One region of the Comamonas sp. MYb21 genome, then DNA from elsewhere that is predicted to be linked to it. Evidence: riboswitches for the same ligand, from Rfam matches in the RefSeq annotation. Region 1 holds a riboswitch; the other holds the start of a gene.

The links. Region 1 has a riboswitch for manganese ahead of mntP (manganese efflux pump MntP). Riboswitches for the same ligand answer to the same signal wherever they lie in the genome.
Region 2: it holds a riboswitch for manganese, as region 1 does, so the genes downstream of both, WH367_RS09170 (TMEM165/GDT1 family protein) here and mntP (manganese efflux pump MntP) in region 1, are expected to answer to the same signal.

Annotation. Positions count from the first base shown of each region.
Region 1 is NZ_JBBGZC010000013.1:4,480-19,009, reverse strand. Features, by position in the region: gene cyoB (cytochrome o ubiquinol oxidase subunit I) at 1-1,072, shown strand, start outside; gene cyoC (cytochrome o ubiquinol oxidase subunit III) at 1,065-1,688, shown strand; gene cyoD (cytochrome o ubiquinol oxidase subunit IV) at 1,689-2,117, shown strand; gene WH367_RS19040 (SURF1 family protein) at 2,187-2,942, shown strand; gene WH367_RS19035 (ATP-binding protein) at 3,106-4,407, shown strand; gene WH367_RS19030 (response regulator transcription factor) at 4,370-4,912, shown strand; gene WH367_RS19025 (LysR family transcriptional regulator) at 4,931-5,830, opposite strand; gene WH367_RS19020 (YeiH family protein) at 5,999-7,090, shown strand; gene WH367_RS19015 (O-acetylhomoserine aminocarboxypropyltransferase/cysteine synthase family protein) at 7,208-8,491, shown strand; gene WH367_RS19010 (OmpW/AlkL family protein) at 8,608-9,219, opposite strand; gene WH367_RS19005 (DUF808 domain-containing protein) at 9,508-10,509, opposite strand; gene mntP (manganese efflux pump MntP) at 10,953-11,522, opposite strand; yybP-ykoY riboswitch at 11,542-11,707, opposite strand; gene WH367_RS18995 (hypothetical protein) at 12,465-12,809, opposite strand; gene WH367_RS18990 (RHS repeat-associated core domain-containing protein) at 13,732-14,530, opposite strand, start outside.
Region 2 is NZ_JBBGZC010000005.1:188,366-202,895, forward strand. Features, by position in the region: gene putA (trifunctional transcriptional regulator/proline dehydrogenase/L-glutamate gamma-semialdehyde dehydrogenase) at 1-1,205, shown strand, start outside; gene WH367_RS09170 (TMEM165/GDT1 family protein) at 1,319-1,891, opposite strand; yybP-ykoY riboswitch at 1,988-2,101, opposite strand; gene WH367_RS09175 (RNA recognition motif domain-containing protein) at 2,333-2,728, shown strand; gene WH367_RS09180 (RNA recognition motif domain-containing protein) at 2,984-3,604, shown strand; gene WH367_RS09185 (SDR family oxidoreductase) at 3,693-4,514, opposite strand; gene lptC (LPS export ABC transporter periplasmic protein LptC) at 4,522-5,121, opposite strand; gene WH367_RS09195 (KdsC family phosphatase) at 5,118-5,690, opposite strand; gene WH367_RS09200 (KpsF/GutQ family sugar-phosphate isomerase) at 5,690-6,688, opposite strand; gene WH367_RS09205 (adenine phosphoribosyltransferase) at 6,828-7,382, shown strand; gene WH367_RS09210 (hypothetical protein) at 7,475-8,206, opposite strand; gene WH367_RS09215 (Crp/Fnr family transcriptional regulator) at 8,510-8,986, opposite strand; gene WH367_RS09220 (class I SAM-dependent methyltransferase) at 9,180-10,106, shown strand; gene azu (azurin) at 10,282-10,770, opposite strand; gene WH367_RS09230 (ABC transporter ATP-binding protein) at 10,828-11,625, opposite strand; gene WH367_RS09235 (FecCD family ABC transporter permease) at 11,622-12,740, opposite strand; gene WH367_RS09240 (ABC transporter substrate-binding protein) at 12,737-13,903, opposite strand; gene WH367_RS09245 (response regulator) at 14,154-14,530, shown strand, end outside.

The DNA.
Region 1 (14,530 bases):
CGTTGCGACCTTCTCGCGCAAGCGCCTGTTCGGCTACACCTCGATGGTGTATGCGACCGTGTGTATCACCATCCTGTCCTGGCTGGTGTGGCTGCACCACTTCTTCACCATGGGGTCCGGTGCCAGCGTGAACTCGTTCTTCGGCATCACGACGATGATCATCTCGATCCCGACCGGCGCCAAGATCTTCAACTGGCTGTTCACGATGTACCGTGGCCGCATCAAGTTCACCGTGCCTATGCTGTGGACCGTGGGCTTCATGCTGACCTTCACCATCGGTGGTATGACCGGTGTGCTGCTGGCCGTGCCGCCTGCTGACTTCGTGCTGCACAACTCGCTGTTCCTGATCGCCCACTTCCACAACGTGATCATTGGTGGTGTCGTGTTTGCCGTGTTCGCCGGTATCAACTACTGGTACCCCAAGGCCTTCGGCTACCGCCTCGATGAGTTCTGGGGCAAGGCATCGTTCTGGTTCTGGTTCTTCGGCTTCTGGGTTGCGTTCACGCCGCTGTACGTGCTGGGCCTGATGGGTGTGACCCGCCGCGTCAACCACTACGAAGACACCTCGCTGCAGATCTATTTCATCATCGCTGCCTTCGGCGCCGTGCTGATCGCTCTGGGTATCGCCTGCTTCTTCATCCAACTGTTCGTCAGCTACCTCAAGCGCGACCAGCTGCGTGATGTGACCGGTGACTGCTGGAACGGCCGTACGCTGGAATGGGCTACCTCGTCGCCTCCTCCCCAGTACAACTTCGCCTTCACGCCAGCCGTGCATGACAGCGACGCCTGGTGGGACATGAAGAAGCACAGCTACAAGCGCAAGCTCGACGGTTTCGTGGAAATCCACATGCCCAAGAACACCGGCGCCGGCTTCGTGATCTCGATGATCGCCCTGGTCTTTGGTTTCGCGATGATCTGGCACATGTGGTGGATCGCAGGCATCAGCTTTGCCGGCATCGTGTTGGTCTCGATCATCCACACCTTCAACTACAAGCGTGACTACTACATCCCTGCAAGCGAAGTAGCAGCCACCGAAGAAGAACGTACCCAACTGTTGGCCCGCCATGTCTAATCACAACACCCTCGCCGGCGCGACCGGTACCCGTGACTACTTCCTCAAGGAAGAACCGCACGTTGAAAATGGCACCGCTCTGGGCTTCTGGCTCTACCTGATGAGCGACTGCCTGATCTTTGCTGCCCTCTTCGCCACCTATGGCGCGCTGGGCCGCAACTATGCAGGCGGCGCAGGTGGCGCCGAGCTGTTCGACCTGAGCCTGGTGGCCATCAACACCGCCTTGCTGCTGCTGTCGTCCATCACCTTCGGCTTTGCCATGCTGGCCAAGCAAAAGGGCTCGGTCAAGGGCACCGTCGTCTGGCTGATCATCACCATGCTGTTTGGCGCCGGTTTCCTGGGCGTGGAACTCTATGAGTTCCACCACCTGATCCATGTGGGCGCTGGCCCGCAGAGCAGCGCTGCGATGTCGGCCTTCTTTGCACTGGTGGGCACCCACGGTCTGCACGTGACCTTTGGTCTGGTGTGGCTGGTGGTGCTGCTGCTGCAAATCGGCAAGCACGGCCTGACCCGCGAGAACAACCGCCGCCTGATGTGCCTGTCGATGTTCTGGCACTTCTTGGACGTGGTCTGGATCGGCGTCTTCTCCTTCGTATATTTGATGGGAGTGCTGTAAATGAGCGCACAACATAACCACGCAGCACACGGCCACGATGACCACGGTCATGACGATGGCCCACACAGCACCTTCTCGGGCTACATGATCGGCTTTTTCCTGTCGATCATCCTGACGGCCATCCCGTTCGCTGTGGTGATGGGTGATGTGTTCGAGAACCGCACCACCACCGTGGTCGTGATCGCCTTCTTCGCGGTCGTGCAGATCATCGTGCACATGGTCTACTTCCTGCACATGAACGGCAAGATCGAAGGCGGCTGGACCCTGATGTCCACCATCTTCACCATCGTGTTCGTGGCTGTGACCCTGGCCGGTACCTTGTGGGTCATGTACCACATGAACACCAACATGATGCCTGGCCACAACCACAACCCGGCCGCCGTGACCCAGCAGCAACCTGCTGCCAGCGAAGGCCACACCAACCACTAAGCTGTTTTGACCAACGAAACGCAACGGAATGCGCAGGGCCAGCCCCGGCATTCCGCACTTTTTCAGGCGATGCTCGCAACCGTGGGCATCGCCTTGTTCTTGGGCTTTTGCGCCTTGGGCACCTGGCAGGTCTACCGCCTGCAGTGGAAGCTCGACCTCATCGAGCGGGTCGAGCGCCGGGTGCACAGTGCGCCCCAGCCCGTACCTGCAAAAAGCAACTGGCCCCAGCTCGATGCCAAGGCCATGGAGTACCAGCCCAGCCAGCTGCAAGGCCAGTGGCTGACGGACAAGACCGTGCTGACCCAGGCCACCACGGCGCTGGGTTCGGGCTTTTGGGTGCTCACGCCACTGCAGCGTGCCGATGGCAGCCAGGTGCTGGTCAACCGCGGCTTTGTGCCCGACGCCTTGCGCCGCGACTGGGCAGGCGGCCCGCAGCTGACAGCCGCGACGCCCACGGGCGAGGTCAGCGTGACCGGCCTGCTGCGCGCTACCGAGCCCAAGGGCGGCTTTCTGCGCGACAACGACCCGCAGGCCCAGCGCTGGTTCTCGCGCGATGTGCAGGCCATTGCACAGGCCCAGGGCCTGGCGCAAGTGGCACCGTTCTTCATCGACGAAGGCCTGCCCGATGGCAGCGCCGAGCTGGTGGGCGAGCAAAAGCGCAGCAGCGCGAGCGACCTGCAAGGCCAGCAGTGGCCACGCGCAGGGCTCACGCAGGTTCGCTTTGTCAACAACCACCTGGTCTATGCGCTGACCTGGTATGGCCTGGCCCTGATGGTGGTGGGCGCCACCTGGCTGGTGCTGCGCCGACGCAAGGGCGCGCGTTAGCCACAGTGCAGTTACCGGCGCTTAGCGGCGCCGGTAACACTGGCAGGCGCAAGGCCTGCCGCCTGCGGCGCATTCCTGCGGCACAGTCCTGCGGCACAATTGCACGGTGCCACTGTCCATCCCCTCCCCTTTTCAGGTCACCCACACCACCGACCGCCAGAACATGCAGCTGCTCATCCAGCTGCGCTGGCTGGCGGTGGTGGGCCAGGTGGTCACCATCTCGCTGGTCCGCTGGGGCTTTGACATCTACCTGCCGCTGTACGAGATGTTTGCCGTGCTGGCCGGCCTGGTCATCACCAACCTGATCTGCGTCTGGTGGCTGCGCTGGCGCCAGCACGATATCTCGTCCAGCGACCTGTTTGTGGCGCTGCTGGCCGATGTCGGGGCGCTCAGCCTGCAGCTCTACCTCAGCGGCGGCGCCAACAACCCCTTCATCACCCTGTTCCTGCTCCAGGTCACCCTGGGGGCGGTGCTGCTCAAGCCCTTCTACGCCTGGGGCATTGTGGTGGTCACCGGCTGCTGCGCGGTGGCGCTGGCCTTTTTCTACCAGCCGCTGCAGATCATGAGCCACCGCAGTGGTGCCATGCATGCGCTCTACCTGCTGGGGCTGCTGATCAGCTTTGGGCTCAATGCCATCTTGCTGGTCTCCTTCATCAACCGCATCATGTCCAACCTGCAGCTGCGCGATGCGCGCCTGGCCGACCTGCGCCAGCGCGCGGCCGAGGAGGAGCACATCGTGCGCATGGGCCTGCTGGCCAGCGGCGCCGCCCATGAGCTGGGCACGCCGCTGTCGACCTTGGCGGTGATTCTGGGTGACTGGCAGCGCATGCCCTCGATCGCGCAAGACAGCGAGCTGATGGAGGACCTGCACGAGATGGAGCACCAGGTGCAGCGCTGCAAATCCATCGTCACCGGCGTGCTGCTGTCGGCCGGTGAGACGCGCGGCGACGCACCCCAGAGCACCACCCTGGTCACCTTCATGGACCGGGTCGCCGCGCAGTGGCAAAGCCACCGCCAGCCCGGCAACTTCGTCTACCGCAAGCAGGTCGCGCGCGATATTCCGATCATCTCGGATACCTCGTTGCAACAGATGATTTTCAATGTGCTGGACAATGCGCTGGAGGCCTCGCCGGGTTTTGTGCAGCTGGTGGTGGAATGCCCCGCGCAGGACGATGCCCAGCTGGTGCTGCAGGTGACCGACAGCGGCCCGGGTTTCAAGAGCGAGATCCTGGCCCATCTGGGCAAGCCCTACCAGTCCACCAAACAGCGCCCTGGCGGTGGCCTGGGCCTGTTTCTGGTGATGAATGTGGCCCGCTCGCTGGGCGGCCATGTCGAGGCCCGCAACCGCGAGCAGCACCTGGGCGGCGGTGCAGCTGTACGCATCAGCCTGCCGCTGGCCTCCATTGCCCTGGATGACGAACCACACCATGACGCCAACCCAAGAACGCCTCTTACTCCTGGTTGAAGACGATGCCGCCTTTGCCCGCACGCTGCGCCGCTCCTTCGAGCGCCGTGGCTACCGCGTGCTGCATGCCAGCAGCGCCGACGAAGTGGCGCAGCTCTTGCAGACCGAGCGCCCGCAGTATGCAGTGATGGACTTGAAGCTCGCCGGCCACGCCTCGGGCCTGTCCTGCGTGCAGTTGCTGCATGCGCAAAACCCCGAGGCGCTGATTGTGGTGCTGACCGGCTACGCGAGCATCGCCACCGCGGTCGAAGCCATCAAGCTGGGCGCCTGCCACTACCTGGCCAAGCCGTCCAACACCGACGACATCGAGGCGGCCTTCAGCCGGGTCGAGGGCAGCACCGAGGTGGACCTGACTGCCGCCACCACCTCGATCAAGACGCTGGAGTGGGAAAAGATCCACGAAACGCTGGCCGAGACCGGCTTCAACATCTCCGAGACCGCGCGCCGCCTGGGCATGCACCGCCGCACCCTGGCGCGCAAGCTCGACAAGCAGCACGTTCGCTAGGGGCCTGTTCACAGAGGCTCAGGCAGCGTCCATACAGGCCTGCACCAAGGCCTGCAGCACCGGTGACCGCTGCTTGCCCTGGCGCTGCAGCAGCGAAAACTGGCGCCGCATCGGCGGCAACAGGCTGTGCAGCACCGCCAGCTCGCCGCGCTCGATCCAGGGCTGGGCAATGACGCGCGACAGGCAGCTGATACCCGCCCCGCGCGCCACGGCCGTGCAAATGGCCTCCGAACTGCCCAGCACCGCTGCAATCGGCCATTCCCGCAACTGGGACAGCACGGTGAACTCCACCGCCTCGCGCGTACCCGAGCCCTCTTCACGCAGCAGCCAGCGGCAAGCGCCCAGCTGCTGGGCGCTGACAGGGCTGTGGCCGGCAGCAGCCACCAACGCATGGCCAGGCGCGGCAATCAGCACCAGCTCATCCTCGCGCCAGGGCTGCACCTCCAGCGCCGGCCAGTGGCTCACCCCTTCGATAAAGCCCAGGTCCACACTGGCCTGGCCCACCGCTTCGGCCACTTCGCGCGTGTTGCCAATCACCACCTCAAACTGCACCAGCGCATAGCGCTGCATGAAATCCGCCAGGATGGCGGGCAGCACATGGTTGGCAATCGTGGTGCTGGCCGCCAGCCGCAGCACCACGGGCGCCATCGGCTCGGTCTGCTGCGTGGCCTGCTCCAGCTGCGTGGCCTGCTCCAGCAAGCCCTGCGCTTGCGGCCAGAGGCTGCGCCCCAGGTCATTGAGCACCAGGCGCTTGCCGCTGCGCGCAAACAGCTGCGCGCCCAGGCCCACCTCCAGCTGCTGCAAGGCGGCGCTCACGGCTGATTGCGACAGGCCGATGGTCTGCGCTGCAGCGACGGTGCTGCCGCTGTGGGCGATGGCGCAGAAAACCTCCCACTGGCGCAGGCTGAGATGGAGCATGGGGATGGCGCCCAAGGCGCTTGGGTTGATGAAAAAATATCTACCTATTTTATCGATAGATATTAACCAAACAATTAGTTATACAGATATAAGAATAATTTCTATAGTGACTCCATATCGCCCGGCAGGCCACCACTTTTGGCCCTGCCAGGGCCTCTGGAACCACCCATGTCACTCGCCCCCCTCTCCCTCCCCCAACTGCGCAACAGCCACTGGCTCGACAGCGCCAAACGCCTCGTGCCGGGCTTGCTGCTGTGTGCGGCCATTGCCTGGTTGGCCAGCACGCTCGCAGCCCTGCCCTGGTTTGGCAGCCATGGGCTGAGCGCGCTCACGCTGGCCATCGTCATCGGCATGCTGGTGGGCAATACCGTCTATGGCTGGGTGCAGGCGCCGGCCGCTGCGGGGGTGGGCCTGTCCAAGCAGCAGCTGCTGCGCCTGGGCATCATCCTCTATGGCCTGCGCCTGACCTTCCAGGACATCGCCGCCGTGGGCGCCAGCGGCGTGCTGATCGATGCGCTGATGCTCAGCAGCACCTTTGTGCTGGCGCAATGGCTGGGCCAGCGCTGGCTGGGGCTGGATGCCCGCACCAGCATGCTGGTGGGCGCGGGCAGCGCCATCTGCGGCGCAGCGGCCGTGCTGGCCACCGCCCCGGTGGCCAAGGCGCGCGCCGATGATGTGGCAGTCGCCATCGCCACCGTGGTGGTCTTTGGCACGGTGGGAACCTTTTTGTACCCTGTGCTCTACCAGTGGCTCGCGCCCAGCCTGCAGATGAGCGAGGCCGGCTATGGCCTCTGGGTGGGCTCGACCGTGCATGAAGTGGCGCAGGTCGTCGCTGCGGGCGGCGCCATCAGCAGCAGCGCGGCCGATACCGCCGTGGTCGCCAAGATGGTGCGGGTGATGATGCTGGCCCCGTTTCTGATTGCGCTGTCGCTGTGGCTGGCCAAGCGGCCTGGCAATGAAGCACCGGCCCCGCAGCCCGCCACCAACGGCGCCGTGCAGGCCCGCCAGATCACCATTCCCTGGTTTGCCTTGGGCTTTGTCGCGGTCGCGGGCATCCATTCGCTGGGTGTCATCCCGGCGCAGGCGCTGGCCATCGGCGTGCAGGGGGACAACGCGCTGCTGACGATGGCAATGGCCGGCCTGGGCCTCACTACCCATGTGCGCTCGGTACGGGCTGCGGGCATCAAACCCTTGCTGCTGGCCCTGGTGCTGTTTGTCTGGCTGGTGCTGGGCGGGCTGGCGGTCAATACCTGGATTTGAGGGGGCTCTGCGGCCTCTGCGGCCTCATAAGCTCATACCCAAAAAATCGTTGGCCCGGCGCGCAAAACTGCTACAACGGGCAGGCATCTTTCCGCCAACAACAAGGATTCCAACACCATGCGCATCGAGACATTGGCCGTTCACGCAGGCTATTCGCCCGACCCCACTACCAAGGCTGCGGCCGTGCCCATCTACCAGACGGTGGCCTACGCCTTTGACAGCGCACAGCACGGCGCCGACCTGTTTGACCTGAAGGTGCCGGGCAATATCTACACCCGCATCATGAACCCGACCACCGATGTGCTGGAAAAGCGCGTGGCAGCGCTCGAAGGCGGCATTGCCGCGCTGGCGCTGGCCTCGGGCATGGCAGCGATCACCGCCGCCATCCAGACCCTGGCCGAAGCGGGCGACAACATCGTCTCGGCCAGCACCTTGTATGGCGGCACCTACAACCTGTTTGCGCATACCTTTCCGCAGCAAGGCATCGAGGTGCGCTTTGCCGATCCGCGCGACCCGGCCAGCTTTGGCGCCTTGATCGACGACAAGACCAAGGCCGTGTTCATCGAGTCCATCGGCAACCCGCTGGGCAATGTGACCGATATCCGGGCGCTCGCCGATGTGGCCCATCGCCATGGCGTGCCGCTGATCGTGGACAACACCGTGCCCTCGCCCTATCTGCTGCGCCCCATCGAGCATGGCGCCGACATTGTCGTGCATTCGCTCACCAAGTACCTGGGCGGCCATGGCACCAGCGTGGGCGGTGCCATCGTCGATAGCGGCACGTTCCCCTGGGCCGAGCACAAGGCGCGCTTCAAGCGCTTGAACGAGCCCGATGTGAGCTACCACGGCGTGGTCTACACCGAAGCGCTGGGCCCTGCGGCCTATATCGGCCGCGCGCGCGTCGTGCCGCTGCGCAATATGGGCGCGGCCATTTCGCCGCAGAACGCCTTCCAGATCCTGCAAGGCATCGAGACCCTGGCGCTGCGCATGGACCGCATCTGCGAGAACACGCAAAAGATTGCCGAGACGCTGCAAAAGCACCCCAAGGTGGCCTGGGTGCGCTATGCCGGCCTGCCCGACCACCCGGACCATGCCACCGTGCAAAAGCAGTCGGGCGGTCGTGCCTCGGGCATTCTGTCCTTCAGCCTCAACGCTGCCGATGGCGAAGGGCGCGCTGCCGGTGCCCGCTTTCTGGATGCGCTGCAGCTGTTCACCCGCCTGGTCAATATTGGCGATGCCAAATCGCTGGCCACGCACCCGGCTTCGACCACGCACCGCCAATTGGACAGCGCAGAGCTGGAGAAGGCTGGCGTGAGCGAAGGCATGGTGCGCCTCTCGGTCGGCATCGAGCATGTCGATGACCTGCTGGCCGATCTGGAGCAGGCGCTGGCCCAGGTCTGAGGGGCCGTCGCGCATAAAAAAGAGCCGCTTTCATAAAAAAGAGCCGCTTGCAATAAGCGGCTCAATCACAGTGCTCTTTGGCTCCTGAACCACCAGGAGCGGGTTCTAGACCCCTTTTAGAAACGGTAGCCCACACCGACACCCAGCAGCCAGGGATCCACCTTGAAGGTGCCCACCTTGGTGCCCGCCGAGCGCACGTCGGTCTTGATGTAGACCTTCTTCACGTCGACGTTGATCGACCAGTGCTTATCGAGCATGTAGTCAAAGCCGATCTGCAGCGCCGGGCCAAAGCTGTTCTTCTTGATCGATGGATCGAGCGCGGCTTCAACAGCGGGTGCAAAGTTCACGTTCGAGAAGCGCGTGTAGTTCACACCAGCGCCCAGGTAGGGCTTGAAGGCGCCCATATTGGTGAAGTGGTACTGCGCGAGCAGGCTGGGCGGCAGGTGCTTGAGCGTGCCGATCTTGGCGCCATCCGAGCGCAGATCGTGCTTTTGCGGATAGGTCAGCACCAGCTCGGCCGCGATATTGGGCGTGAAGAAGTAGGTCACATCCACTTCGGGAATCGTCTTGTCATTGATCGACAGACCCAGGCCGGTGGAGTCCTTGTTGGCGCTGTCCAGATGCACGGCGCGCACACGCACCTGCCAAGGGCTTTGCGCCTCTTGCGCCATCGCCGCGCCCGACGCCATTGCACATACAGCTGCCGCTGCCAACATCATTTTTTTCATCGTCATTGCCCTCGCTGCGAGCTTGCTCGCATGGATTGAAAAGTAGCTGAACCCAGGCCGCATCTGCATGCCCCCACCCGCGCCAAGCGCCGTATCTGAAGGCGGCAGAGCAGTTTCTGCTGTCCATGCCTGCATCTTCTGCTTAAGCGGGCTGCGCGGCCCTGACCCAGATCAACGAGACAAAACAAGCGATGAAAAAAGGCGGCCCGCTGTTGCGATGCCGCCTTCTGCTTCTTGCTGCGCCGCACCCGAGAGGCGCGGCCAGCAGCCATGCGCTGCTGCTTGCGATCAGTGCCCGCGCAGCTTGTGCCAAGCCTCCACCGCCAGCACCACCAGGCCACCAATGGCTGCACCAACAGCCACATGCACCAGCGTTGGGGCCAGCAGTGCCACCACGCCACCCATCGGGGCTACGGTACTCTCCAACCAGTGCTCGATCGGGCCAATGCCATGCACCAGCAGGCTGCCGCCCACCATGAACATCGCAGCCGTTCCGACAATCGACAGGCCACGCATCAGCCAGGGCGTAAACGCAATCAGGCCCCGGCCAAAAGCCTTGGCAGCGGCACTGGTCTTGCGCATCAGCCACATGCCCACATCGTCCATGCGCACAATACCGGCGACCAGGCCATAGACAAACACGGTGATCGCCAGCGCCACGGCCACCAGCACTGCAAACTGCTCCCACAGCGGCTTGCTGGCCACAGTGCCCAGCGCGATGGCGATGATTTCTGCAGACAGAATGAAATCGGTACGCACCGCACCCGCCACCTTGGCTTTTTCATAGGCCACAGGGTCCATGTTTTTCTCGCTGGCAGCCTTCACGGATGATGGCGCCACGCCCATCTGCGCAGCCTGCTCGGACTCCTTGACGGCATCATGGGGCGCCTGTTTGCCGGGCTTGTGGAACAGGCTCAGCACCTTCTCCACCCCTTCAAAACACAGAAAAGCGCCGCCAAGCATCAACAGCGGCGTGATCAACCAAGGCGCAAAAGCACTGATCAAAAGCGCTGCCGGCACCAAGATGACTTTGTTTTTGAGCGATCCCTTGGCCACCGCCCAGACCACCGGCAACTCCCGGTTGGCCTTGACCCCAGTCACCTGCTCGGCGTTCAGCGCCAGGTCATCGCCCAGCACCCCCGCCGTCTTTTGCACCGCCACCTTGGTCTGCGTGGCCACATCGTCCAGGATGGCCGTGCTCTTGCCCGCAGCCGTCTTGGTCATCAGCGCCACATCGTCGAGCAAGGTCGCAATATCATCGAGCAACATCAACAAACCAGCACCAGCCATTACGCACTCCCTGTCTAAATTCGGTGGCAAATCATAGCGATTTCACAAAGCAATGCCGTGTCAGGCCCCGTAAAACGGTGATTTCTACGTTTTGTTGGAGCTTGTTCACAAAACTTTATGCAGGCCTTGTCAACAACTTCAGCCTGCGGCCCGTTGTACACCCATCTACACCAGAAAGGTGAAAGGACTGAAATGACTGAAGTGTTTGCTATTTGGCCTGAAGACGAACGTGACCGTAAGCGTGCTCCTGCCCGCTTCTGATACCAGCGCAGCCTGCAAGCGGTTGAGCCAGAACTAAAAACCCGGCACCCGCAGCGATTGCAAGCGCACTGATCTCTCTCACTTTAGCCCCGCTTTGCGGGGCTTTGTTTTGCCTGTAGCAACGCTCCTACAGCGCAAAACGCAGCCAAGCCCTCTGCCATGCCCGCGGAGGGCTTTGGCTTTTATACGGCCACCATGTGCTCGTACAGGATCAGCGAGCCAATGGCGATCAGCACGACACCACCTACCGCCTCTGCCCAGCGGCCGGTGATATGGCCCAGCACGCGACCGACCATCACGCCCAAGGTCACCATCGCAAAGGTGGCAAAGCCAATGCTGAGCGCAACAACGGTGATGTTCACATCCAGAAATGCCAGGCCCACGCCCACCGCCATCGCGTCGATGCTGGTCGCAAAGCCGGTGGCCACCAGCAGCCAGAAGCCATGGCGCGCGGGCCGGCTCATCTCGGGCTCATCGGCGCTTTGGAAGGCACCCAGCACCATGCGGCCGCCCAGCACCAAGAGCAGCACAAAGGCAATCCAGTGGTCCCAGGCCTTCACATAATCGGCCGCGGCATAGCCCAGGGCCCAGCCCACCAGCGGCGTGATGGCTTCGATGACACCAAAGATCAGGCCGGTGCGCAGCGCCTCCGACCAACGGGGTTTGACAAGGGCAGAGCCTTTGCCAATCGCGGCGGCAAAGGCGTCGGTAGACATGGCAAGCGCCAACAGGGAAATGGAAGCAGCGTTCATCGGAGGTTCTTCTAGGACAGTCGGGCATGAGCACAACGGCATGCCACCACTGCCCGACCGAGGTCGTGCTGGCATGCCGATGGTCTCGCCAACCGAAGAACGGATGTCTGCGCCACAGCATGCGAAATGCCGAGTATGTTGACGCAGACGCTTCCAGCGCGGAAGCAGGCTACTCCCCAAGGGAGCCCGCAGTCTAAACGCTGCGCAGCGCTTCGGAGCACATGGCCCCAAACGCGCCAAGTTCTTTAGGAATGGATCGCATCTCTGTCTCTGCACGCGAGAAATCAAAACCAATCCTAGCTAACCCCCCGCGCGCAAAACAAATGCTGTGATTGCGCCATGTAGCATTTTGAGGCCGCTTAATTAACTCTATCTAGGACATAAATTACGCTTGCGCGTGCATTTGGCTTTCATCTTGAATCCGGAAGCCAGGCTCGAATGTTTCATGTTTGAATCATCCCCTGCGGGAAGGTGGGCTGGGTATCTTGCAGAGTTCCCCTACCCATTTATGGCCCACAGAGTCGAAAAGAAAAACATAAAAATAGACAAAAACCATTTACCGCAGCTTTCATTCTATTGACATCATTAGACACGCGTGGCCAGCCGTCTATTACCCTGGTCATTATGAATTTGAGAAATTTAGATTTTATTACTATATTAAAATCATTTTCATGATCCAACTTCAATAAAACATTTTTTGAAAAATCTCTACTGGCATATATTAAATCACTCAATTCATTGCAGCTTTAGAGGCTTCTGACATATCAATAAGTCATCCGCATTAACAAATCGCACCAAATGGTTATTCAATACATCACCTTAAAAGCTCGCGTAGCACTTTACAAGGCATAGGTAGCAGATAACTGTTTTATCTATGCGATTATCCAGAATGCCGTCAGATGGAGAGGCGAGGTAAAGAAATTTACAATCAATATTTAGCATTTATTTTCTTTTTAAATAAAATCCATATAGGGCCGATAAAAAAACCATTGGAGTAATGGCATTTAAAATATTATTCAACCGATTACCTTCTTTTGAAAAATAATCGTATACACCAATCATAATCAAAATCAAAACAATATGAAATATAGCAATGCGATGGCTATTTTCATCTGAAACATAATTATTCGAGGACATCAGTAGCGCCACAATAAATCCTATCCCCAGCATCATGTTTAAATCAATGCCTCCGAAAAAATAAAAATACAGGCATAAGATAAAAAATAACACAAGATGCATATATCTTGATTCTTTTATTGAAACATTTAGCTTCTCTAGTTCATTCATTTTTTTCCTTCTCAATAATTTGATTTTTTACAAGTCTTATCGGATTCATTTTCAATCGTCGCTGTTATGCTATTAAGTTTACTTTATAGTAATTTTTTCTTAAAAAATAGCTGCATCTTCAACAAACCCTCCAGGCATATACTCATCAACTAAAAATACAGCTACCAGCAATAAGAATATGTTATAAATCATATTATTTACAGCTCCTGATTGCATAAGATATGCGACATTATCCACTGAGCACAACACAAAGCCCATACTAATATTCTTATCAATAGATATCTCCCCACATCCTCATCATGAGCGAGAAGCTTCATACTGCTACTAAATTCTCTAAAAAGCCATGCTTTACCAGCATACGGCCCAAGCAACTGGCGATATCTCCCAATCTAGCCAGCGGTGATATCACTTATATTTTTTATAAATAATAAAATTTATAAACAATGCAACAAAAGGCGACCCAAAATAAATACACGAGATCATAACTTCAAGATTCTGAGAATACGGTATAAGCAGAAGAGTCCAGGGCAAGAAAAATAATACAGCTATATTTACAATATACAAATAATTTTTGCTCTTCATCCCGAGCAGCAATGCTTGTAGTATTGGTGCGAACCAAAGCAAAGTGACAAAAAACGCAACTTCTATAGCATCTTTACTCACAAATGCATACGCATTTCTTGAGTAGGTTAAAAATACAATCAGTATTGATATATTCAATTGCAAGGACATGAGAGATTGAATTTAGATAGATCATTATCCTTATACGCTTTTAATGCTGCTGTGGTTTCTGTGTAGAGTGGATGATTTTTATTTGGTGGCGCAACAATCTCCGACATAGCGTGCAATATTTGGCGAGGAAGTCCATAGTTTTCTGACCAAGCCTTCTGCCCTTTATGGACGGGCGAAGTGGCATCTTGTATTACATGAAGAGCGACTCCAAACATAAAAAGAGATTCCTGTTTTTTCCCCTCAGCTTTAATTCAAAAGATTTCTTCATTACATCTTGAATGAGATTATTTGAGCTGCTGCACGATTGATTTTTATTTTGCGCGGCATCTTTATCCCTCATTGCATGCATAAACGAACTGGCTGAAGTCTGATTCGGGGGTGAATCTGCCCAAACTTGCCCTTGATTAATCATAGATAACTCTGCTCTCGAATAATCGTAGCCAAATGGCATCATGTAGCCTTGATAGTTTGTTACATTCTGATGTACATAGAATCCAAGCTGTGATGCCCATAGACCCAGCGGATCAATCATCGTCACTGGCCGCGAGGCATATAAAAATTTGTTCCACCCGCCACTCAAGCCAATGGGGTCCTGATTTACGTAGGCTCCTTGTTGCCCCTCATAATACCGATGCCGGTTGTAATAAAGCCCCGTATCACCATCCGCATGTTGCCCCGGCAGCCTGATCGGTTGGTACAGCCCGCTGGGGTTATGCTCCGCCCGCACATTGCCCCAGGCATCCAATTGCACCGCCCAATCCACCCGGGTGTCTTCTCCGATCAAGGCATGGGGCGTTCCCAGGTGGTCGCACAGGTAATGCCGTATCTCGATGCTTTGCGCCGCTTCCTCGCGCTGGCTGGTCACCGTTTGCTCCAGCTCCTGGAACTGCTCGTACATAAAGCGCTGCACATCTGGGGGCATCGCCTGGATGGCGATGTTGTGCTGCATCGAGGCATTCATCGCTTTGATATCGGAGAGCACGCCGCGC
Region 2 (14,530 bases), on a different contig from region 1:
ACCGCCTGCTGCACATGCTGCGCGGCGCGATGCAGGAGCTCCAGCTGGGCAACCCCTGCCAGCTCAAGACCGATGTCGGCCCCGTGATCGACGCCGAGGCCAAGGGCGTCATCGACCAGCACATTGCCCGCATGCAGGCCGCTGGCCACCAGGTCTGGCAAAACAGCGGCGCCAGCGCGCAAGGCACCTTTGTGCCGCCCACGGTGATCGCCATCGGCCAGCTCTCCGAGCTCAAGCGCGAGGTCTTTGGCCCGGTGCTGCATGTGCTGCGCTACCGCCGCGAGAACCTGCCCCAGCTGCTGGCCGACATCAATGCCACCGGCTACGCGCTCACCCTGGGCCTGCACACCCGCATTGACGAGACCATCAACCAGGTGGTCAATGCCGCGCATGCCGGCAATATCTATGTGAACCGCAACATCGTCGGCGCCGTCGTCGGCGTGCAGCCCTTTGGTGGCGAAGGCCTGTCGGGCACGGGCCCCAAGGCCGGCGGCCCGCTGTACATGCTGCGCCTGCTCAGCCGCATGCCCGCCACGGCCACCGTGGATGCGCTGGCCCATCTGCCCCGCATGGCGGGTAGCGAGGCCCCGGCCGCCAGCACCGCTCAGCGCAGCAATGCCCATGGCCTGGAACAGGCCGATGCCGCCCCCGCCGCTGGGCTGGAGGCGCTGCAAAGCTGGGCCAGCCAGCAAGGCCAGGGCGATCTGGCAGCGCTGTGCCAGCGCTATGCCGCCCATACCGGCAACGGCTTTGCCGCCGAACTGCCCGGCCCCACGGGCGAGCGCAATCTGTATGTGCTGAGCGGCCGTGCGCGCGTGGCCTGCGTGGCCAGCACCAGCAGTTTGCTGCTGGCCCAGCTCGCTGCCGTGCTCGCCGCTGGCTCCTCCGCCGTGTGGCCCGCGGGCAGCAGCCACGCCAGCCTGCTGGCCCAGCTGCCTACCTCGGTGCGTGCCTCGGTGCAATTGTCTGCGCACAGCGAGCAGGCCTTTGTGCAGTCCGAAGCCTTTGATGCGCTGATCGTCGATGCGGCCAGCGGCTGGCTGCCCACGGCCAGCCGCCTGGCCGGCCGCGCCGGCGCCATCGTGCCGATCACCGCCCAGGCCGCCGATGGCAGCGTGCCGCTGTTCCGCCTGCTGGCCGAGCATGCCATCAGCATCAACACCGCAGCGGCCGGCGGCAATGCCAGCCTGATGACCTTGGACTGAGGCTGAGGCTTGGGGGCACAGCCCCATCAAAAAAGGGCTGGAGATCGCAAGATCCCCAGCCCTTTTATTTATTTAGTTAGGGCGTTGCAGTGTTGCAAGCGCCGCCAGCGCTATCAGTCCATCGTCGTGAACAGCGCGGCCACCCCCAGCGCCAGGAAGATCACCGCGCAGACGCGGTGGATCCAGCGGATCGGCAGCTTCTTGGTGATCTTGTCGCCAAACCAGACCACCGGCGCATTGGCCAGCATCATGCCGATCGTGGTGCCAGCAACCACCCAGTAATAAGAAGCGGGGTACTTGGCGGCCAGGCCCACGGTGGCCAGCTGGGTCTTGTCGCCCATCTCGGCCAGGAAGAACAGCAGCACCGTGGTGCCGAACACGCCCCAGCGGCCGCTGCTCTTGCCCGCTTCGTCCTCGTCAATCTTGTCGGGGATCAGCATCCAGCCGGCCATCAGGATAAAGGACACGCCCAGAATCCAGCGCAGCACATCGGGGCCCAGCATCGTGGTGATCCAGGCGCCAACGGCACCGGCCAGCGCATGGTTGACCAGCGTCGAGACAAAGATGCCCAGCACAATGGGCCAGGGTTTGCGGTATTTGGCAGCGAGAACGAGGGACAGCAGCTGTGTCTTGTCGCCCATTTCGGCAAGGGCAACGACAGCGGTCGAGAGGAGAAAGGCTTCCATGGAGTGGGGATCGTTATTGCAGCCGGATATAGCAAGACAGCATTGACCGCATCGCGACTCCGGCATTGGATCGCAACGTGGTCAATGGTCTCGCCCAGCATCCTCATCACCAGATGCCGTGTACGCCATAGGCCGCGAAGGCCCAAGTTTGTTGACGCACACTCTGCGGCGCATCGCGCGCCCAGCAGGCTACTCCCCAAAGACTGGCGCATCATACGCCCAAAAGCGATGTTGCGCCGCAACACCTACGCCCGCCAGGGAAAATACCAAGGGCTGGTTGCGGGAACTGTCAACACAGCGTAAGGCGATTCACCCATAATGGTGAAGCTCAATGTGCCCCCGGGTACACTAGAGCGCGCGGTGATCCGTCTTGGAAGTTGTCACAGGTTTGTTGATTGCATCAGGCTCCATCGCTTTTTTTACTTTTTTCGGAGTCCTCAAATGGGCAACAAACTTTACGTGGGCAACCTGCCTTACTCTTTCCGTGACAGCGATCTGGAAAGCACTTTCAGCCAATTCGGTACCGTCTCCAGCGCCAAGGTCATGATGGAACGTGACACCGGCCGTTCCAAGGGCTTCGGCTTTGTGGAAATGGGTTCGGACGCTGAAGCACAAGCTGCTATCGAAGGCGTGAACGGCCAAGGCTTTGGCGGTCGTAACCTGGTCGTGAACGAAGCACGTCCAATGGAAGCACGTCCTCCACGCAGCGGCGGCTTCGGCGGCGGTGGTGGTGGCCGTGGTTTCGGCGGTGGTGATCGCGGCGGCTTCGGCGGCGGCGGTGACCGCGGTGGCTTCGGCGGCGGTGGCCGTGGTGGCTACGGTGGCGGCAGCTACTAAGCACATCGCATCCAAAACCTCTGAGAGGTTTTGACAGTGAGATGACGGGTTTTCCCGGAAAAAAGGCCTCTTTGAGGCCTTTTTTGCATCTGGTTGCAGCTTCTGCGCCACAACTGAGGGGCACAACTATGCCATTCTCGGTTTTTATGCCAGAAAATAAAGGATGGAGCATTCCTCCATTGGGCTACTGCGATAGATGACCGGTGTTCTACAGGGCGCGATCGCATTATTTAAGAGTTATCAGGAGTCCCTCAAATGGGCAACAAGCTTTACGTCGGTAATTTGCCATACCAGGTTCGCGACAACGATCTGGAACAGGCCTTTGGTCAGTTTGGCAGCGTAACCAGCGCCAAGGTGATGATGGAACGCGACACGGGTCGCTCCAAGGGTTTCGGTTTTGTAGAAATGGGCAGCGATGAAGAAGCCCAAGCTGCGGTCAACGGTCTGAACGGTCAGCCCCTGGGCGGTCGCAATCTGGTCGTGAACGAAGCACGCCCCATGGAGCCCCGTCCTCCCCGCAGCGGCGGTGGTGGTTTTGGCGGCCCACGCGGTGGTGGCTTTGGCGGCGGCGGCGGTAACCGTGGCGGCTTTGGCGGCGGCGGTGGTGGCTACGGCGGCGGTGGTGGCGGTGGCTACGGCGGCGGCGGTGGTGGTGGTTACGGCGGTGGCGGCGGCGGTGATCGCGGCGGCTACGGCGGCGGCGGCGGTGGTTATGGCGACCGCGGTGGTCGCGATGGCGGCCGTGGCGGCAATGACCGCGGCTTTGGTGGTGGCGATCGTGGCGGTGAGCGCGATGGCGGCTTCCGCAGCCCCTACGGCAATGGTTCGCGCAACCGCGGCGGCAACCAAGGCTACGACAACAACGACGACTATTGATGCCTGCAGGCACAGCCCGGCGCTGTGCCGCACCGCAACGACAAAGCCCCGCCAGGGGCTTTTTTCATGCCCGGCTCAGGACCTGCTTTCAGTCTTGACCCGGTGGCGCCTCTTGCACCCGCTCGCGGTGGCGGTGCTTGCGCGGGCGGTTGGCCAGCGCGCGGTCATAGAGGGCATTGGGCAGGCAGCGCAACAGTTTGGCCACCCAGCCCATCTGCCAGGGGATGACGGCATAGCTGCGCGCCTTGGCAATCACCGCAAAGGCCTGGTCGGCAAAGGCCTCGGGCTGCATCAGGAACGGCATGCCGTAGCGGTTGTGGCTGGTGAGCGGCGTGGCGACAAAGCCCGGGCAGATGGTGACCACCTGCACGCCGCTGCGCTTAAGCTCCACCCGCAGGCTCTCGCAGTAGCTGATGACCGCCGCCTTGCTGGCGCAGTAGGCGCCATGGCCAGGCAGGCCGCGTATGCCGGCCACGCTGGCAATACCGACCAGCTTGCCACTGCCGCGCGCCTGCATGGGCCGCACAAAGGCATGGAAGGTGGCAGCCATGCCAATCACATTGGTCGCATAGGTCTGGGCCATGACCTCCAGGTCCTCGCGCTCGGCCGTGTCGATGCCGTAGCTCACCCCGGCATTGGCCACCACCACATCGGGCAGGCCCTGCTGCTGCAGGCATTGCATGCAGGCAGCAATGGTCTGGTCCTGGTCGGCCACATCCGCGCCATAGATGGCGTAGCGGCTGGCGTCCATCGCCTGCGCCTGGGCCCAGTCCGCAATCAGCGCGGTACGGCGGGCCACCAAGGCCAGGCGGTAACCGGCCTGGTAGTAGCGCCAGGCCAGCGCCTGGCCGATGCCGCTGGAGGCGCCGGTGATCAGTACCAGCGGTGCGTCGCTCAGGGGGGGAGACATGCGGCGCTCAGCGTGCGGGCTGCAGCACGCCCTTGACCCGGCCCTTGAGCTCTGCGACCTGGGTGATGTTGTTGAAGACCATCGAGTCGGCCGTGAACCGGTCCTGGCCCCGGATGATCTCGACGGGCTTGTTCGAGCTCACCCGCTCTTCATTGACAAAGGCGTGCAGAAACTCGCCCCGGAACTCCATCTGCGGCGCACCGGGCTTGTTGCTGCTGCGCACCACCTTGGCATTGCCAAACAACTGCACTTCGGAGCCATCGGCATTGGACAGCGCGCGGTTGGCGGTGGCCACCGTGGTGGAGCCATCCTGGCGGATGGCACGCATCGTGGCCGTGTCGATCTCCAGCGTGTCGGTGTCCATGTAGTGGCGCATCTTGTTGCCCTGGATCTCGCTGGTCAGCACGCCGGTGCCGTCAAAGCTGCGCACCGAAAAGTCGTTCATGTAGTAATCCACCTCGTGGCCGGCCACCACCTGCTCGCGCACGCTCTGGGGCTTGGGGGCATTGCGCACCAGCCACCAGGTGCCCAGCGCCAGCAGGCCCATCAGGATCACCGGCAGGTAGATGGACGACAGGTCCATAAGGCGTCGCAGGCGAGATTTCATTGTCCGTACCGATCGAGCAGGTTGACATAGGCACCGCAGGCGGCCAGCACGGCGTCGCAGAGCTCGCGCGCAGCACCGGCGCCGCCTTGGCGGGTGGTTACCCAGTGTGCCACGCCCAGCACTTCGGGGTGGGCATTGGCGGGGGCGCAGGCCAGCTGGCAGCGGCGCAGCACCGGCAGATCCGGCCAGTCATCGCCAATCGCAGCCGCCTGGTGCCAGTCCAGGCCCAGGGCCTCGAGCATGGCCTGGGCGGCAGGCAGCTTGTCCTCGGTGCCATAGCGCACATGCGCGATGCCCAGCGCCGCCAGGCGGTGGCGCAGCGGTGCCGAATCGCGCCCGGTGATGACGGCCGGCACAATGCCGGCCTCACGCAGCATCTTGAGGCCATGGCCGTCGAGCGTGTGGAAGCGCTTGAGCGTCTCGCCCTGCTCGCTGATGTACAGGCCCCCATCGGTGAGCACGCCATCCACATCGAAAAACACGATCTTGATGCCCTGGGCGCGCAGCAGCAGCTCAGCGGGCCAGTGCTGGGCGGGGGTGATGGCGGGCAAGGTGAATGTGCTGGCCATCAGATCACCTTGGCCCGCATCAGATCGCCCACATGCACGATGCCCACCAGGCGCTGGTCCGCATCGGTCACCAGCACGCTGGTGATGCGGTGGGCCTCCATCATCGCGGCGGCGTCCGCTGCCAGTGCGTCGGCCGAGATCTGGCGCGGCGTGGCATGCATCACCTCGGCGGCTGTCAGCCCGCGCAAATCGGCACCGGCCTCAATGCGGCGGCGCAGATCACCATCGGTGAACACGCCTTGCAGCAGGCCATGCGCATCGACGATGGCGGCTGCGCCCATGCCCTTGGCGCTCATCTCGCGCATCAGGTCGCTGAAGCTGGCGCTGGGCAACACGGTCGGCAGTTCAGCGCCGCTGCGCATCACGTCGGCCACATGGGTGAGCAGGCGCCGGCCCAACGCGCCACCGGGGTGGGAGCGGGCAAAATCTTCGGCCTTGAAGCCGCGCGCATCCAGCAGCGCCACGGCCAGCGCATCGCCCATCGCCATTTGCGCGGTGGTGCTCGCCGTGGGGGCCAGGTTCAGCGGGCAGGCTTCCTTGTCGACCTGGGTGTTGAGCACCCAGTCGGCATGGCGCGCCATCGAGGACTGCAGGTTGCCCGTCATCGCCACCACGGGCACGCCCAGGCGCTTGAGCACCGGCAGCAGCACGGAAATCTCGCCACTCTCGCCGCTGTTGGAGATGGCCAGCACCAGGTCCTGGCCCGTGACCATGCCCAGATCGCCATGGCTGGCCTCGCCCGGGTGCACAAAAAAGGCCGGCGTCCCGGTCGATGCCAGGGTGGCGGCAATCTTGCGCCCCACATGCCCGCTCTTGCCCATGCCGGTGACCACCACACGCCCGGGAATGTCCAGCATGCGCTGCACGACCTGGACAAAGTTGTCGTCCAGGCGCTGCGTCAGTGCCGCAATGGCCTCGGCCTCGATCGCGAAGGTAGACGCCGCCAGGCGCAGAATCTGCGCCGCTTCAACGGGGCGCTTGGGCTGTAGGGTGCTCATGGAGGCTGATTTTATCGGAGCGTCCGCGCCCCGGCGGGCGCAGGTCATTGCCAAACATGCTTAACCTGCGCCGGGCGCCGGTTGCTGCTGCCGCAGTTGGACTACCATGGCGGCTCCTCCCCTTTTCTGCCCGCCCACCATGCACGCTCCCGACGTCAACGCCTTTTTGCGTCACCACATCCGCACCGTTCCCGATTGGCCAGCGCCGGGCGTGCAGTTCCGGGACATCACCCCGCTGCTGCAGAACCCGCAGGTCTTCCATGTGCTGATCGATGCCTTTGTGCACCGCTACATGTCACGCGACATGCGCCCCGATGTGGTGGCCGGGCTCGATGCGCGCGGCTTCATCCTGGGCGCGGTCATCGCCTACCAGCTCAAGGTGGGCTTTGTGCCGATCCGAAAAAAGGGCAAGCTGCCCTTCACCACGGTCGAAGAAACCTATGAGCTCGAATACGGCAGCGCCACCGTGGAGCTGCATGCCGACGCCGTGAAGCCCGGCGACAAGGTGCTGCTGGTCGACGATCTGATTGCCACTGGCGGCACGATGATGGCCGGCAAGAAGCTGCTGGAAAAGCTGGGCGCCCAGGTGATGGAGGGCGCAGCGATTGTCGACCTGCCGGAGCTGGGCGGCTCCAAGCGGCTGACCGACGCGGGTCTGCCGCTGTTCACGCTGGTGGATTTTGCGGGGCACTGACTAAGGCCAGCGGGCCTTCGCACCTCAGCAAAGAGCTGCCAAGGACCCGCGCAAAGTCTCTTCGCGCCGCGCCAGAGGCTTTGAATTTGTTCTCAGTGCAGATCGCCGTACTGGGTATTGCTCAGGCCGCCAAAGCTGGTGTCGGCCGTGGGCGCGGGCGCACCGCCGCGCTGCGCGGCCTCCCGGGCGATCTGGGCATTGTGCGCGGCGCTTCGCGCAGGCGGCACGATGGGCGCGGGCCGGGGCGCCGCACTGGTGGCAGCGCGGTTTGCAGCCGAAGCACCGTCGAGCGCAGGCACCGGGTTCAGCGCCGCTTCGAGCAAGGCTTTCTTGAAGGCGGCAATCTCCGCCTCATCGACCGGGTCCATGCCCAGCGGCACCGGCACCACGGCCGGCTGGGGCGCGGTAACCACACTGGGGGCCTTGGGGCTGGTGGCACCCAGCTGGGCATTGAGGCGCCAGTAGACCGAGGTGATCACGATCTCGAAACGGGTCTTGGCCGAGTAGGCGATCAAGGCCTCGATCTGGGTGAGCTTGTCGGGCGAGGCGCAGTGCTGCTGGGCCAGGTCCACCATCACGATGAACTGCGTGGCACGCTTGTCCAGCGCCAGCACCTTGAATTTGTAACCTGCCGACAGAATGCCCGAGCGCACCATCGACTCGCGCACGGCCGAATACACCATCTCCCGGCGGGCCGAGCGCTCTCCGGGGCGGGGCGCTGCGCTGTCGTGCTGCGGTGCCGCAGCCATGGGCTTGGCGGCCACCAAGGGGCTCTGGGCGGCCAGCATATCGTGCTGGCTCACACCCAGCGGTTCGGCAAACATGGTTTGCGGCCCCAGGGGCGCAAAAGCCGATTTTTTTTCTGGTCGACTGAACCATTTGGCAAATATAGACATGCCACTCCCTACCCTGATCAGAATTTGAGCCGCAGACACAGGCCTTGGGGGATATGGCCTGGCTGGCCGCATCCCGCCTTGCAGGCCCGCAAACCTGGGGTTGGCTGGGTCTGTATCCGCGACTCTCTTATGGTCACCCGTTTCATCACGCAACAGGCGTTTGTAATTGTAGGAAGGAGTATTGCATACCCTGGTCAGAAAAGCGCGCGCGATTTGACCAATGCCAAGCTTTTATGTTGCGGCGACGCGGCGTTTGCGGTTGCCCAGGCGCTTGGCCAGCACCGATCCGGCCGCCATCGCCAGCGCGACGGCCACCGTGGGCTGGCGGTTGCACAGCTCGGTAAAGCGGATGCTCGACAGCCCCCAGAGGCGGCAGCCGGCCACCGCCTGCACGGTGGCATTGCGCGGCTGGTGCGAGAAGAACGCGCCTTCGCCGACAATGGAGCCCGCGCCGACGATCGCCAGGCGAATGCGCTGCTTTTCGTCCTCGAAATGCACGCTGAGGCTGCCGCTTTCGATGAAAAACAGGGTGCGCTCCTGCGTGCCTTGCTGAAACAGCACCTGCGATGCCGCCAGCTGGGTCTGCGTCAGGTACGGGGCCAGGATCTCCCACTGCGCAGCCGTCAGCGGGTTGATCATGCTTTCCTCGTCCTGGCAGTTGTTAATGGCTGTTACCAGGGGCTTGATGTCATTGGCGCTACTGAACATGAAATCCTCCTCCGCAATCCTGGCGGTGGATCCACCAGTGATCTATCGAAATTCCTAATCCAAGAAATCTAACCGAGTGGCTGCACAATGGCTGGGCGGCGGGGCAAAAATTTGTAAGAAGTATCGCCCAGCCCACAATTCCTGACCAAGCACGCCGCCTCCCACCTTCTCTCCTAGACGTTTTTCAGATTCCATGCATGCATTACTAGAGGCCATCGCCACCATGCCCGCGAGCCAGCAGGCGCAACGCCTCTTCCACGGCCGGGGCGGCCTGTTTCCCGGTTGCGAACACCTGTCGCTGGACCTGTACCCACCGGCGGTGGTGCTGACCAGCTTTGCGCCGCTGGCCGACGAGGCGCTGCAAAGCGTGGGCGGTGCGCTGCAGCAGCGCTGGCAGCAGCTCTACCCGGGCGAGCCGCTGACCTGGGTCTACCAATGCCGGGCGCTGGGCGCGGCCGAGACCCGCCTGGTTCAGGGCAGCCTGCCCGAGCCCCATACGGTGCAGGAAGACGATGCCCGCTACCTGGTGCATGTGCTGCGCGGGCAAAACCATGGCCTGTTTCTGGACATGGCCGAAGGCCGGCGCTGGGTGCGCCAGTTCATCGCGCGCCAGCCCGACCCTGAGCGCTGCACCGTGCTCAACCTGTTTGCCTATACCTGCGCCTTTTCGGTGGCGGCGCTGCAGGCAGGCGCCGGCCAGGTGGTCAATATCGACATGAGCAAGGCGGCCTTGGCCAGCGGCCAGCAGAACCACCGCCTCAACCAGCTCGCAGGCGGCCAGTTCTGGGGCCATGACATTTTCAGCAGCTGGGGCAAGATCACCCGCACCGGGCCTTACCAGCTGGTGATCATGGATCCGCCCAGCTACCAAAAGGGCAGCTTTGTCGCCACCAAGGATTACGCGCGCCTGATCAAGCGCCTGCCCGATCTGCTGGCTCCCGGCGGCTTTGCGCTGCTCTGCCTCAACGCCCCCGAGCTGCCGCTGGCCTTCTTGCAAGACCAGATGGCCGCGCTGGCGCCGGAGCTGGAGTTCATCGAGCAGGTGGCCAACCCGGCCATCTTTGCCGATGTCTCGCCCGACCGGGCGCTCAAGGTGCTGGCCTACCGCATGCCCAGCTGAGGCTGGGCCGCTGGTTCAGCGGTTTAGAGCCGGTAACACGATCCAGCAAACCGAAGGTTTGCGGTTGAGACTAGGCGCCCCCGACTAGGCGTCCTGCCGCAGGCAGTACTGTAGTACGACAAGGCAGGGCGCGGCCGGCGAGGCAACGACGTATCAAGGGTTGTGTTAACGGCTCTTAGTCGATGACGACCAGCTTGCCGCGCATCGGCTCGGCATGGGTGGGGAAGGAGCAGAAATAGGTGTAGTCCTCGCCCTGGCGCAGGCGCTCGACCGGGAAGCTCACCGAGGCATGCTCGCCGCCCGACAGCATCTGGGTGGCAGCCAGCACCCGGGCATCGCCCCGGCTGAGCCAGGCGCGCTCGGGGCCCGAACGCTGGCCTTCGCGGATCACCGCCTCGGTGTCCTGGCTGCGCGTCAGCACCCAGTTGTGGCCCGCTTCCTGCCAGGGCTTTTTGCCGGTGTGCAGCAGGTGCACGGTGAACTGCGCGCAGCGCTTGCTCACGCGCAGCTCGGTCAGGTCAAACTTTTTTCCGGGCTGGCCTTGTACATGGGCCTCACAGACCGGGGCCTGCGCCGTGGCGGGCGCGGCGGGCTGTGCGAAGGCGGCGCTGCTGGCGCCCAGGGTGGCGGCGCAAAGGGCAAGATGGTGCAAGGAAAACGTCATGGTGGATCGCTTGGGTGGTTGAGAAAGAGGAAGCAGGCGGTGGATCCCTCTGGCCGCTCAGCGCAGCAGGCCATCCACCATCACCTGCGGAATGCCGCGCGAGCAGGGCTCGACACGGGCCCGCACGCCATAGACACGGGCCAGCAGCTCGGGGTTGATCGCGTCGCAGGGCAGGCCATCGGCCTGCAGCTCGCCGTTTTTCAGCACCAGCACGCGGTCGGCATGGCGCAGCGCCAGGCCCAGGTCATGCAGGACCACCAGCGTGACCATGCCGCAGCGGCGGGTCTGCTCGCCCACCAGTTCCATCACATGGAACTGGTGGTTCAAATCCAGCGCCGACAGCGGCTCATCGAGCATCAGCACCTGGGGCTGGCGGATCAGCGCCTGCGCCAGACCGGCCAGTTGCGCCTGCCCGCCCGAGAGCTCATCGAGGTGGCGCATGGCCAGGTGGTCAATGCCCAGCAGTTGCAGCAGCGCCGCGCACTGCAGCACCGCATCCTGGGCCGGCTCCGCACCCGCCTGCAGGCTGTGGGGCGAGGCCTTGCGCGCGGCCATCAGCGATTCGATCACGCGCAAATGCACGGCCGCCGGCAAGGCCTGGGGCTGGTAGACCACGCGCCGGGCACGCTCGGCCAGGCTGGCCTGGTCCAGCGACTGCCCTTGCAGGCGCACCTGGCCGCTGGCACGGGTCAGGCCCGCCAGCGCCCGCAACAAGGTCGACTTGCCGCTGCCATTGGGCCCCAGCACCACGGTGACCTGGCCGGGCTGCAGATCGGCCAGCGACAGCCCCGGGATGACCACGCGCCGGCCATAGGCCACCTGCAGTCCGCTGATCTGCAAACCGCCCGCGCTCATGCCCGCCCCCGGGTGCGCAGCACAATGGCCAAAAAGAACGGAATGCCCACCAGCGAGGTGACGATGCCCACCGGCACGATGACGCCCGGCACCAGCGCCTTGGAAGCGACGGAGGCCAGCGACAGCACCAGCGCGCCGGTCAAGGCCGAGGCCGGCAGGTAAAAGCGGTGGTCATCGCCCACGAGCCGGCGCGCAATATGGGGCGCGACCAGGCCAATAAAGCCGATGCTGCCGACAAAGGCCACCGACAGGGCCGCCAGCAGGCTGATGCGCAGCAGCGCGCCCAGGCGCAGGCGCCGCACATCCACGCCAAAACTGGCCGCGCGGTCTTCCCCCAGACGCAGCGCGGTCAGCCGCCAGGCATTGCGCATCGACAGCGGCAGCACGACCACCAGGGCCAAGGCCAGCGCGCCCAGCTTGGGCCAAGTCGCGCGCGAGAGGCTGCCCATGGTCCAGAACACCAGGCCCTGCAAGGCCTCGGCCGTGGCCACAAACTGCAGCAAGGACACCAGCGCATTGAAGCTGAACACCAGTGCAATGCCAAACAGCACCACGCCGGTGGCGCTCATGCCGCCCCAGCGGGCCACCAGATCGAGCAGCAAGGCCGAGGCCATTGCAAACACAAAGGCATTGGCCGGCACCGCCCAGGATGCGGGCACGCCCGGTAGGCTCCAGTCCAGCACAATCGCCAGCGCTGCGCCAAAGGCAGCGGCAGACGACAGCCCCAAGGTGAAAGGGCTGGCCAGCGGGTTGGCCAGCACGGTCTGCATCTCGGCACCCGCCAGGCCCAGCGCCAAACCGACGGCGACTGCCATCAAGGCATAGGGCAGGCGAATGTCCCAGACAATCACGCGCAGCGCTGGCGGCGCGGCATCGGGCGTGTACAGGGTCCGCAGCAGCTGCGGCAGCGCCAGGCCCGAGGGGCCGGTGGTGAAGTCAAACAGCAGGGCCGCGACAATCGCGCCGGCCAGCAGCGCCAGCACCAAAAGGCGCCAGCCCGTCAAGCGGCGGTAGGCCTGAGCGCGCTGCTGGGCCTGTGCCGCATCGACGCCAGGGCTGGCAGCGCCTGCCAGCCCTGCCGCGCCTGTGGCCAGCGGCGGCACAGCCACGCTCATGGCTTGGCCTTCAAGGGGGCGATATCCCCCCAGTACGCGCCTTGCATCGGCAGCGCCGGCAAGAAGCGCTGGTTGATCTCGGCCATCGTCGCCTGCGGGTCCACATCGGCAAAGCGCTCGGGGTAGAACCACTTGGCCATGGCCTCGATCGCCAGGATATTGGTGGGCGCATCGTAGAAGTTGTGCCACAGGCCATGGGCGCGGCCCGCGCGCACGGCGCTCAGCATCTCAAAGCCGGGGCGCTGGGTCAGCTCGCGCAGGCTGCTGCCCAGTTGCGCGGCACTCACCCCTTCACCCGCCCGCACCATGGGGCGGCTGCCCTGGGGCCGGCTGCCAGTGGCGATGTAGACGGCCGGGTCCTGCGCGATCAGCGCCTCCTGGTTCAGATCGCCAATCGCGCCGGGGATCTTGCCTGCCGCGATGTTGATGCCGCCAGCGGCGTCAATGAACTCGCCCACATTGCCCTTGCCGGCCGTGTGGCAGCAGCCATCCCAGACACCGGCCAGCAGCTCGGCAAATACCAGCGGGCGCTGCTGCGCCGGGATGTCCTTGACGCGGGATTGCACGCGCTGCAAATGCGTCTCGTAGAAATCGGCATAGGCATTGGCCTGCGCCTCGCGCTGCACCGCCCGGCCCAGAATGCGGATGCTCTTGGCGGTATTGCGCACCGGCTGGGCGCGGAAGTCGATGAACACCACCGGCACGCCGGCTTTCTCCAGCGCCTGCACCAGGCTGCTTTGGCGGCCCGGGCCATGGCCACCCAGGCCAAAAATGGCGATATCGGGCTGGGTCGAGACCGATTTTTCATAGCTGACGCTGTCCTCCGACGTGCGCCCGATCAGCGGAATCTGCGTGATCTGCGGAAAACGCTGCTGGTAGGCCGCCCAGCCATTGGGGTCGGCAAAGGCCAGCTCGCCTTGCCAGCCCACAATGCGCTTCAAGGGCTCAGCGCCCTCCATCAGCGCCAGCGCATACAGAAAGCGGCCCTCGCCCAGCAGAATATGGTCCACCTTGGCGGGGATCTGCACGGTGCGGCCAACGATATCCACCACCGTCGTGCCCTGCACGGCTGCGGCCTCTGCTGCTGGCTGCGCTGGGGCAGCCAGCGCCAGGCTGGTGGCCAGGCCCAAGCCCAGCGCCAATCCCAGCGCGCGCAGGCGCATGCCCGCTTGCGCAGCAGTACAAAAACGGGGCGGAATCCGGGCAGCGGATGCACCTGCACCTGGCAGTGCCGGGGAGAGCTTCAATGCGGTCATGGTCACAACAAACTAGAATGAAAATCGTTCTTATTGATCAGTGAGCCGCCACTCTAATCAGCGCGGCAGCTGCCCAGCTGCCACCGCCCGCCTGATTTGCAATGCCATGTTGTCGCCCCGCCCTCCAACACAATCCATTACTTATCCAGAGAAAACCGTGACGCCCCCGCCCCCCGCCAGCCTGCCCAGCAAGGCCCGCATCCTGGTGGTCGATGACGACCCCGAGATCCGCGAGCTGCTCTGCGACTACCTGCGCGCCCAGGGCATGCAGGCAGCTGCCGTGGCCGATGGCCAGGGCATGTGGGACTGGCTGGCCCGCCACAGCGCTGACCTGGTGGTGCTGGACCTGATGCTGCCCGGCGTCGATGGCCTGTCGCTGTGCCGCAGCCTGCGCGAGCGCACCCCTATCGCGGTGGTGATGCTGACAGCGCGCGGCGCGCTGATGGACCGCATCCTGGGGCTGGAGATGGGCGCCGACGACTACCTGCCCAAGCCCTTTGACCCGCGCGAGCTGCTGGCCCGCATCACTGGCGT